2 regions of the Streptomyces sp. DT224 genome follow, and region 2 is predicted to be linked to the other one. Evidence: riboswitches for the same ligand, from Rfam matches in the RefSeq annotation. Region 2 holds a riboswitch; the other holds the start of a gene.

What was found. A riboswitch is a leader RNA that binds a small molecule or an ion and turns the genes downstream of it on or off. The one in region 2 is predicted to bind S-adenosylmethionine.
Region 1: another riboswitch for S-adenosylmethionine. It lies ahead of thrC (threonine synthase); the one in region 2 lies ahead of ACLQ2N_RS19940 (aminotransferase class V-fold PLP-dependent enzyme).

Annotation. Positions count from the first base shown of each region.
Region 1 covers NZ_JBNCLI010000009.1:42,617-48,072, reverse strand. The annotation lists gene groL (chaperonin GroEL) at 1-161, opposite strand, end outside; gene ACLQ2N_RS22735 (cold-shock protein) at 523-729, opposite strand; gene ACLQ2N_RS22730 (MoaD/ThiS family protein) at 1,085-1,363, opposite strand; gene thrC (threonine synthase) at 1,392-2,684, opposite strand; SAM riboswitch class I at 2,702-2,828, opposite strand; gene ACLQ2N_RS22720 (glucosyl-3-phosphoglycerate synthase) at 2,982-3,920, shown strand; gene ACLQ2N_RS22715 (alpha,alpha-trehalose-phosphate synthase (UDP-forming)) at 3,985-5,376, shown strand; gene otsB (trehalose-phosphatase) at 5,373-5,456, opposite strand, start outside.
Region 2 covers NZ_JBNCLI010000007.1:369,517-374,972, forward strand. The annotation lists gene ACLQ2N_RS19920 (NYN domain-containing protein) at 1-72, opposite strand, end outside; gene ACLQ2N_RS19925 (hypothetical protein) at 111-353, opposite strand; gene ACLQ2N_RS19930 (rhomboid family intramembrane serine protease) at 513-1,259, shown strand; gene ACLQ2N_RS19935 (Lrp/AsnC family transcriptional regulator) at 1,256-1,537, shown strand; gene ACLQ2N_RS19940 (aminotransferase class V-fold PLP-dependent enzyme) at 1,560-2,936, opposite strand; SAM riboswitch class IV at 3,112-3,229, opposite strand; gene trpD (anthranilate phosphoribosyltransferase) at 3,312-4,376, opposite strand; gene ACLQ2N_RS19950 (cytochrome b) at 4,498-5,456, opposite strand, start outside.

The DNA.
Region 1 (5,456 bases), on a different contig from region 2:
GACACGCCATCGTTGGTGATCGTGGGGGCGCCCCACTTCTTCTCGAGGACGACGTTGCGACCCTTGGGGCCAAGGGTGACCTTGACGGCGTCGGCGAGCTGGTTCATGCCGCGCTCGAGACCGCGCCGGGCCTCCTCGTCGAACGCGATGATCTTGGCCATGTGAAGTGGTCCTCCCGGACAGGGGTGGATTGCTCCGGACCGAGTGGCGCCCGCGACGGACGGCCTGCGTGCCCTGCGGTTCCTTCCCGCCTGGCCTGCGGGCCTCACCGGCCCGGTCCAAATTCTGTCACTCTCACCTGGAGAGTGCTAAGCCCAATGATTAGCACTCGACCCCGTTGAGTGCAAGCGCCGAAGGCTCCTTGAGGGGTGGCGGTCCGGCGACGGGAGGGCGCAAGCGCCGGCCTCGGCACGGGGACAACCCCCGCCCCCGGTAACCCCCGGGCACGACGAAGGGCCCGTACCCCTAGGTACGGACCCTTCGTACGTGCGTGGCGTCGCGGCCGACGTGCCGTGCCGCGCTTCAGCCGACGGCGAGCTTGACCATGTCCGCCTGCGGCCCCTTCTGGCCCTGCGAGATCTCGAACTCGACCCGCTGACCTTCTTCGAGGGTGCGGTACCCGTCCATCTGGATCGCGCTGTAGTGGACGAATACATCCGCACCACCGTCGACCGCGATGAAGCCGTACCCCTTCTCCGCGTTGAACCACTTGACGGTGCCCTGAGCCATGCCTAACTCCCCTGTAACGTGTGTGCGCCGAAGCGCGTCGACCGCGGCTGAATGTATCTGCCCAACTGCCCTGTGCGACAGGTCAATCGGACGACAATTCTGCGCAGCACCGATCGCCCGAATACGGGGAATCCATGAGCTTGCGGGGCAAGTCGGGCCCGGCAAAGGTGACTTATGGAACAAGAGAGTCCGGCACATTGGCTGCTTCTGATCGTGGCGCGGCGCATTCTCATATGCGGGGGGCACGGGCAGCGAAGGGGACTTCCCACACTCTACCCCGCTCAACCATGCAGAATTGCCCCCTCCGCTTCTGTCGCGGAGGGGGCAATCACGGTGACGCTGCGCGGCCGTGGGCTCAGCAGCCGCCGGCCACGGCGGGGATGATCGAGACGCCGGCACCGTCCGGGGTCGCCGCGTCGAGGCCGCCCTCGAAGCGCACGTCGTCGTCGTTGACGTACACGTTGACGAAGCGGCGCAGCTTGCCCTGGTCGTCCAGCACGCGCGCGGCGATGCCCGGGTGGTCCTTCTCCAGGGAGGCGATGACCTCGGAGAGGGTCGCGCCCTCGGCCGGAACCTCGGCCTTGCCGCCGGTGTAGGTGCGGAGGATGGTGGGAATGCGGACCTTGACGCTCATGGCGGTGCCTTCCTGAAGTCTCGGGTGGTCAGCTGGTGGCGAGTCCGGCGGCGCGGAAGGCGTCCAGGCTCGGGCGGATGGTGGCGGTCGCCTGTGAGGTGTCGGCCACCGCGTCCAGCGTCTTGAGGCCGTCACCCGTGTTCAGGACGACGGTGGTGAGCGCCGGGTCGAGCAGACCGGCGTCGATCAGCTTCTTCGTCACGCCGACCGTCACCCCGCCCGCCGTCTCAGCGAAGATGCCCTCGGTGCGGGCCAGCAGCTTGATCGCGTCCACGACCTGCTCGTCGTTCACGTCCTCGACGGCGCCGCCGGTGCGGCGGGCGATGTCCAGGACGTACGGGCCGTCGGCCGGGTTGCCGATCGCGAGGGACTTGGCGATCGTGTTCGGCTTCTGCGGGCGGACCACGTCGTGACCGGCCTTGAAGGCGGTGGAGACCGGGGAGCAGCCCTCGGCCTGGGCGCCGAAGATCTTGTACGGCTTGTCCTCGACCAGGCCGAGCCTGATCAGCTCCTGGAGGCCCTTGTCGATCTTCGTGAGCTGCGAGCCGGACGCGATCGGGATGACGATCTGGTCGGGCAGCCGCCAGCCGAGCTGCTCGCAGATCTCGTACGCCAGCGTCTTGGAGCCCTCGCCGTAGTACGGACGCAGGTTGACGTTGACGAAGCCCCAGCCCTCGCCCAGCGGGTCGCCGATGAGCTCGGAGCAGAAGCGGTTGACGTCGTCGTAGTTGCCCTCGATGCCGACCAGCTCACCGCCGTACACCGCGGCCATGACGACCTTGCCCTGCTCCAGGTCGTGCGGGATGAACACGCAGGAGCGCAGGCCCGCCCGGGAGGCGGCGGCGCCGACCGCTCCGGCGAGGTTGCCGGTCGAGGAGCAGGAGAGCGTGGTGAAGCCGAAGGCGCGGGCGGCCTCGACGGCGATGGCGACGACCCGGTCCTTGAAGGAGTGCGTCGGGTTGCCCGAGTCGTCCTTCACGTACAGGCCGCCGGTCACACCCAGCTCGCGGGCGAGGTTGTCGGCCTTGACCAGCTTGGTGAAGCCGGGGTTGAGATTGGGCTTGTCGGCCACATCGGCGGGCACCGGCAGCAGCGGCGCGTAACGCCAGATGTTGTTCGGGCCGGCCTCGATGCGCTTCTTCAGCTCGTCGGGGGAGCCGCTCGGCAGGTCGTACGCCACTTCGAGCGGCCCGAAACAGGACGCGCAGGCGAAAATGGGTCCCAGTGCGAACCGTTCACCGCACTCGCGGCAGGAAAGGGCCGCGGCGGGACCGAGGTCCACGGAAGATTCGGTGTTCGCTGCGACAGTCTCAACAGCCATGATGGCGAGGCCCTTTCTCCTCATCTTCCTCACGACGCGTTTCGCCGTGAGACGGAATTGGCACCTTCCCCACCTGACCTCGCGGTCGGCAGGAGGGTTGCCGGGACTTCAACGGGCCGTTCCCTCTGTCCCTCTGGATGAGCGCTGTGGCGACGGATCATGGATCCGCGCGTTTGTCGGCGGACCGACCCCGGCATGCGAGGGCCGTCCGCGTTGTTCAAGACTGTAACCGAAGGACCGGACGGGTGAGATAGCCGTCCGTACCGCGAGATGGATCACATACAGGGAGTATCGACGGTGCTCGAAGAGGTCGAACGCTGGCTGACCAGGCGCTCCTGGTCGGCCGCCGACCACCCGCCGGCGAGCGTGCGGGCCGCCGCGACCGGTACGGGCGTCAGCGTCGTCCTACCGGCCCTCAACGAGGCCGCGACCGTCGGGGACATCGTCGCGACGATCCGGCGCGAGCTGATGGAGCGCGTTCCGCTGGTGGACGAGCTGGTCGTGATCGACTCGGGCTCCACGGACGCCACCGCCGAGGTCGCCCGCCGCGCGGGCGCCCGCGTCGTCCACCGCGACGCGATCCTGCCCCGCCTCCCCGCCGTCCCCGGCAAGGGCGAGGTGCTGTGGCGGTCGCTCCTGGTGACCAGCGGCGACATCCTGTGCTTCATCGACGCGGACCTGAAGGACTTCTCGGCCGACTTCGTCTCCGGCATCGTCGGCCCGCTGCTCGCCCGCCCCGAGGTGCAGTTCGTCAAGGCGATGTACGACCGGCCGCTCGGCGAGCTGCCCGGCCAGGGCGGCCGCGTCACCGAGCTGGTGGCCCGCCCCCTGCTGAACCTGCACTGGCCGCTCCTCGCCGGCTTCGTCCAGCCGCTGGGCGGCGAGTACGCCGTACGCCGCTCGCTCCTGGAGCGGCTGCCGTTCCCGGTCGGTTACGGGGTCGAGCTCGGCCTGCTCGTGGACGCGCTGCACACCGTGGGTCTCGACGCCCTCGCGCAGGTGGACGTCGGCGTCCGCGTCCACCGCCACCAGGACGGCCAGGCGCTCGGTCGGATGGCTGCCGCGATCTACCGCACCGCGCAGGTGCGGCTCTCCCGGGGCCATCTGGTGCGGCCCGCGCTGACCCAGTTCGAACGGGGACCGGACGGGTTCGTTCCGCACACCTACCCGGTGGACACGCAGGAGAGGCCGCCCATGTGCGAGATCGAGGAGTACGTGACACGCCACGCGGCCTGATCACGACCCCATCCCGTCCGACTTCGTACGTTTGGGCGGATCGGGTTCGGGCTAGATTCCGGCCATGGTCTCCGAGCACGCCCCCCAGCCCGCTGCCCAGGTCCTCGTCGCGTCCAACCGCGGCCCCGTCTCGTACGCCCTGGGCGACGACGGCACCCTCGAAGCGAAACGGGGCGGAGGCGGACTCGTCTCCGGCCTCAGCGCCGTCGACGACAAGATGTGGGTCTGCGCCGCCCTCGGCGACGGCGACCGCGAGGCGGTGCGCCGAGGGGTCGGCGAGCCGGGCGTCCGGATGCTCGACATCGACGCCGGGGTGCACGCCGACGCGTACAACGGCATCGCCAACTCCGTGCTGTGGTTCGTCCACCACATGCTCTACCAGACGCCCGTCGAGCCCGTCTTCGACGCGGAGTTCCGCAGGCAGTGGGCCTCCTTCGAGACGTACAACCGCGCCTTCGCCGAGGCGCTGGCCGAGGAGGCGGGCGAGGGCGCGGCGGTCCTCGTGCAGGACTACCACCTCTCGCTGGTCCCCGGCATGCTCCGCGAGCTCCGCCCCGACCTGCGGATCGGCCACTTCTCGCACACCCCGTGGGCCCCCGTCGACTACTTCCGGCTGCTCCCCGACGACATCGCCGAACAGCTGCTGCGCGGCATCCTCGGCGCCGACCGCGCCGCCTTCCTGACCCGCCGCTGGGCGGACGCCTTCATCGGCTGCTGCACGGAGATCCTGGGCGGCACCGGCCACACCCGCGTCGGCGTCCACGGCCTGGGCGCCGACGCCGGATTCCTGCGGAGCCGCGCGCACGAGGCGGACGTGGACGAACGGATGGCGGCCCTGCGCGAGCAGATCGGGCCCGACCGGAAGACCATCGTCCGGGTCGACCGCACGGAGCTGTCCAAGAACATCGTCCGGGGCCTCCACGCCTACCGCACCCTGCTGGACGAACGCCCCGAGTGGCGCGAACGCGTCGTGCACGTCGCCTTCGCCTACCCCTCGCGCCAGGACCTCGCGGTCTACCGGGAGTACACCGCGGAGGTCCAGCAGGTCGCCGACGCGATCAACAAGACGTACGGCACGGCCGCCTGGACCCCGGTCGTCCTGCACGTCAAGGACGACTTCGCCCGCTCGCTCGCCGCGTACCGGCTGGCCGACGTCGCCCTCGTCAACCCGATCCGCGACGGCATGAACCTGGTCGCCAAGGAGGTCCCGGTCGTCTCCGACGAGGGCTGCGCACTGGTCCTGTCGCGGGAGGCCGGCGCGTACGAGGAGCTGGGCGAGCACGCCTTCACGGTCAACCCGTACGACGTCTCCGCGACGGCCGACGCGCTGCACGAGGCGCTGACGCTCCCGGACGACGTGCGGGCCGCCCGCACGGAGCGCCTGGCCGAGGCGGCCACCGCGCTGCCGCCGCAGCAGTGGTTCCTGGACCAGCTGGAGGCGCTGCGCCGCGGTTAGCCGAGCCGGCCGGCGAGTTCCCGCAGGTACTCCACGACCGCGGCCGGCCCCGGCAGGGCGAGGTCGGCGCGGTCGGCGAG
Region 2 (5,456 bases):
CGGGCGGTCGAGCGCCTCCACGGCGTCGTCGGCCCCGTCGGCCGACGCGGCGCCGCCCTCGGGCTGCTCCACCATCCGTCACCCCATTGTGTTGTCTCCGCCCGGCCCCCTCAGGAGTCGGCACCCGGCCTGTCGACGAGCTCGATCTGGTCCACCGCGTTGCACCAACGACACCGGACCGACTCGATGGTCTCACTGACCACCTCGCGTTCCTCGACGCTCGACACACCGGCCAGGTCGAGGTGCACGTACTCCACGACCTTCGAGGACCGCGTCACGTCGAAGCGCGTGAGGTTCCCGCAGAGCGTGCAGCGCCAGCGGGTCGTGTCGGTCGGCTGGGGAACGGTCGTCATCGTGCGTCCTCTTTCGTCGAGCCGTGAGCTGCCGGACAAGGGTCTCGCGGTGCGCCGTCGAACTGCGGATGTCCACCTGTCACCCTACGGCCTCGGCGCTTCCCGCCGGCACGGCGAGGCGGTCTGTCCCGTTCGCTCCGTTTGCGTCATGCTCTGTTCATGATCGATCGGCGGGCCGCCGCGGGCAGGCTCCTGCGCGCGGCCACTTCGGGCGGGCCACCGGTGACGTACGCCCTCATCGCCCTGTGCTGCGCGGTCTTCGTGATCAGCCCGCTCTCCGGCTTCGTCCCGGTGCGCGGCGGTGCCGACGCGCTGCTCGCCGCGCAGGCGGGCTACTTCGAACGGTGGGGGGTGATCCCGAGCGAGCTGTGGGACGGCTCGGCGCACGCCCTGCTCACCCCGTTCACCGCGCTCTTCGTGCACGGCAGCTGGCTGCACCTGCTGGGCAACATGCTGTTCCTGTACGTGTTCGGCGCGATGGCCGAGGAACGCATGGGCCACACCGAGTTCGCCCTGTTCTACCTCGGCTGCGGCTACCTCGCGCTGCTCGGGTACGCCGCCGCGCACGCCACGTCCGACCAGACGCTCGTCGGGGCGTCCGGGGCGATCTCGGCGGTGCTCGGAGCGTTCCTCTACCTCTTCCCGCGGGCCCGGGTGACCAGCGTCTTCCCGTTCCTTCTGTTCCTGCCGCTGCGCTTCCCCGCGTGGGTGGTGCTGATCTTCTGGTTCGTGCTCCAGTGGCTGGCCGCCGAGGGTGCGGGAAGCGGCCCGGGTGTGGCGTACCTGGCCCACGTCGTCGGCTTCGCCACCGGGTTCCTCTACGCCTGGGGTCGCTACAGGCGCGACACCGGAGGCCCTAGAGTGAAGTCTCCAGCCACGGCCACCGAGGGAGAAACACAGCCGTGATCACCGCGATCGTGCTCATCAAAACCAGCGTGGACCGGATTCCCGAGATCGCCGAGGCCATCGCCGCGCTGGACAGCGTCAGCGAGGTCTTCTCGGTCACCGGCACCTACGACCTGATCGCCATGGTCCGGGTGGCCAAGCACGACGACCTGGCCGAGGTCATCCCCGGCCGGATCAGCAAGATCCAGGGCGTCGAGGCGACCGACACCCACGTCGCCTTCCGCACGTACTCGCAGCACGACCTGGAGGCCGCGTTCTCCATCGGCCTGGACGCCTAGGGCCGCCCGCGCCGCCCGGTCCTCAGACCTGGGCGGCACCCCGGTCCGGCACGCAACGGCCGTCCTCGGTGCGGTACTTCCAGCGGGCCCCGTCGCTCACCAGCTCCCGGACCGCGCGCAGGAAGCGCTCGACGTGCTCGTCCGGGGTCCCGGCGCCGAAGCTGACGCGGATCGCGTTCAGGGACCGCTCGCCGGGCCGGGCCTCGGGGGCGCCGCACTCCCCCGCCTCGCCCGGGTCGCTGCCGAGCAGGGTGCGCACGAGCGGGTGGGCGCAGAAGAGGCCGTCGCGCACCCCGATGCCGTACTCGGCCGACAGGGCGGCGGCGAAGTGCGAGCTGTTCCAGCCCTCCACCACGAACGAGATCACGCCGACCCTCGGCGCGTCGTCGCCGAACAGCGAGAGCACCTTCACCTCGGGGACCTCGGCCAGCCCCGCCAGGACCTCGCGGACGAGGTGCTGCTCGCGGGCGACCAGCCGGTCGAATCCGGCCTCGGTGAGCGCCTTGCAGGCGGAGGCGATGGAGTAGACGCCGATGACGTTGGGCGAACCGGCCTCGTGGCGGGCGGCCGTGGTGTGCCACTCGACGTCCACGCCGCCGTCCGCGCGCCGGGCCACCGTGCGCGAGGCGCCGCCGCCGGCGAGGTACGGTTCCGCGTCGCGCAGCCAGTCGGCCCGGCCGGCCAGGACGCCCGAGCCGAACGGCGCGTACAGCTTGTGCCCGGAGAAGGCGACCCAGTCCACGTCGAGTTCGGCGATGTCCACGGGGTGGTGCGGGGCGAGCTGGGCGGCGTCCAGGACGATCCGCGCGCCGTGGGCGTGCGCGGCGGCGGCCAGCTCCCGTACGGGCCACAGCTCACCGGTCACGTTGGAGGCTCCGGTGACGCAGACCAGCGCGGGGCCGCAGGGCTCGCGGTCCGCGAGGGCCCGCTCCAGGGTCGCGACGGCCTGGGCGGGGGTGCGCGGGGCGTTCAGGTAGGTGACGTGGGCATCGCGCCAGGGCAGCAGCGAGGCGTGGTGCTCGGTCTCGAAGACGAAGACCTGGCAGTCGGCGGGCAGCGCGGCGGCCAGCAGGTTCAGCGAGTCCGTGGTGGACCGGGTGAAGACCACCTGGTCCTCGGGACGGCAGCCCAGGAACTCCGCCACGGTGGCCCGGCTGGACTCGAAGAGGTCCGTGGACAGCTGCGAGAGGTACCCGGCGCCCCGGTGCACGCTGCCGTAGTACGGGGCGTACGCGGCCACGTCGTCCCAGACCCGCTTCAGCGCCGGGGCGCTCGCGGCGTAGTCCAGCGCGGCGTAGCCGACCTCGCCCCCGGTGACCAGCGGGACGAGGACATCCTCGCCCAGAACCGGCAGCGGGGCACAAAGCGACTGGTCGGCGACAGCGGTGAAGACAGACATGGCGAACTCCCGTAACAGGCAGGCGAACTCCGCGTGCCCGCGGATACGCGGCAGCACGGAGTGGAGGAGAAGAGGGGGTGCGGAAAAGGGCCTCGGGCCCTAACGCATTCGCTTGCTCACAAGAGGCTCCCTGAGGACCAAGGACCCCACGGGTGGACGTCACGCGACGTCGAGGGGTCCGCGCTTGCCGCAGACCTCGCTGCCTGCGGCCCGGTCTTCACCCGGGGCACCCCGCCACGGACGGAGGGTTGCCGGACAGCGGGCCGGGGCCGTAGTCGCTGTCACTCATGACCTGCGCAGCATCTTGCCATACGTACGGGAACGCGCAAGGCGCAGTCCGCGATCCGGACTGCGCCCTGCCTCACATCGACGCGCTCACGCGTTGCTGGCGACGACCCATCTCTCCAGCGCCCGCCCGGCCGCACCCGAGTCGATCGCCTCGGCGGCCCTCTCCATGCCCGCCCGGATCTGCTCGGTGAGCGGCCCCTCGCCCGGGTCCAGCGCGACCAGCGCCGCCGCCGAGTTGAGCAGCACGGCGTCCCGTACCGGACCGGTCTCCCCGGCCAGCAGCCGGCGCGCCACATCCGCGTTGTACGAGGCGTCGGCGCCGCGCAGCGCCTCCACCGGGACCAGCGCGACGCCCACGTCGCGCGGGTCGAAGGTCTCCTCGCGGACCACCCCGTCCCGGGCCACCCAGACCCGCGAGGTCGCCGTGGTGGTCAGCTCGTCCAGGCCGTCGTCGCCCCGGAACACCAGGGCGGAGTTGCCGCGCTCGGCCAGCACGCCCGCGACGATGGGGGCCATGCGCAGGTCGGCCACCCCGATCGCCTGGGAGCGCACCCGGGCCGGGTTGGTGAGCGGCCCGAGGATGTTGAACGTGGTGGGCGCGCCCAGCTCCGCACGGGCCTTGGCCGCGTGGCGCAGGGCGGGGTGGAACTTCACCGCGAAGCAGAAGGTGATGCCCGCCTCCTCGGCCACCTCCACGACGCGCCGCGGGGACAGCTCCAGGTTGACGCCGAGCTTTCCGAGCACGTCGGACGAGCCGCTGGCCGACGAGGCGGAGCGGCTGCCGTGCTTGACGACCTTGGCACCGGTCCCGGCGATGACGATCGCGGACATGGTGGAGATGTTGACCGTCTTGGCCATGTCGCCGCCGGTGCCGACGATGTCGACGGTCCGGCCGGGCACCTCGATGGTCGTGGCGTGCTCGTACATCGCCCGGACCAGGCCGGTGACCTCCGTGACCGTCTCGCCCTTGGCGCGCAGGGCGACCGCGAAACCGGCGATCTGCGCGTCGGTGGCCTCGCCGCTCATGACGCGGTCCATGGCCCACGCGGTGGCGTCGGCGCTCAGGTCCTCGCCGCGCAGCAGGGGGGTCAGCACGCTGGGCCAGGAGTAGGCCGCCACGCTGTCGCCGCCGTCCGGGGTCACAACGTTCATGGTCCGCTCCTGGGGTCCACAGCCGATAAGGGAGGGCTCCACCCTATCGAGCCCCGGGGACGGCAAAGAGCCCCGTCCAGCGGATGGACGGGGCTCTCGCCGTGGCGATCAGAACGGGTGATCAGTGGTGGCCGTGGCCGCTGGTGATCTCCTTGTACTCCTCGGCGGTGGGCTTGGCGATCTGGTTGTCCTCGCCGTACAGGCTCTTGCTGAGCCGCGCCCGGACCTTGGTGATCCTGGAGACCTTGCGCTCCACACCGTTCTCGTCGACCGTCGGGCCGATCTCGAGCGGCTTGTACTGCTCGTGCGCGGTGAGCTTGTACCGCGCCTCCGGCGACAGCGGCTCGTGGACCTCGACGAACTCACCGTGCGGCAGCCGCTTGATGAGCCCGGACTCGCGGCCGTGCAGCACCTTCTCCTTGTCGCGGCGCTGGAGGCCGAGGCAGATCCGCCGGGTCACGACGAACGCGATGACCGGGCCGACGAAGAAGGCGATACGGACGAACCAGCTGATCGAGTTGAGCGAGAGGCTGAAGTGCGTCGCCCAGATGTCGTTGCCGCCGCCGATCAGCATGACGAAGTAGATCGTCACCCAGGCGACGCCGAGGGCCGTCCGGGTCGGCGCGTTGCGCGGCTTGTCCAGGATGTGGTGCTCGCGCTTGTCACCGGTGATCCAGGACTCGATGAACGGCCACAGGGCCAGCGCACCGAGGACCACACCGAACAGGACCAGCGGGATGAACACGCCCAGGACCAGCGTGTGGCCCCAGAGGTTGATCTCCCAGCCCGGCATCACACGCACGAAGCCCTCGGCGAAGCCCATGTACCAGTCCGGCTGGGCGCCCGTGGACACCTGGTCGGGACGGTACGGACCGATGGCCCAGATCGGGTTGATCGAGGCGATCGCCGCGATGATCGCGATGAAGCCGAAGACCAGGAAGAAGAACCCGCCGGCCTTCGCCATGTACACCGGCAGCAGGGGCATGCCGACGACGTTCTTGTTCGTCTTGCCGGGACCCGCGAACTGGGTGTGCTTGTGGTAGAAGACCAGGATGAGGTGGCCGACCACGAGCCCGAGCA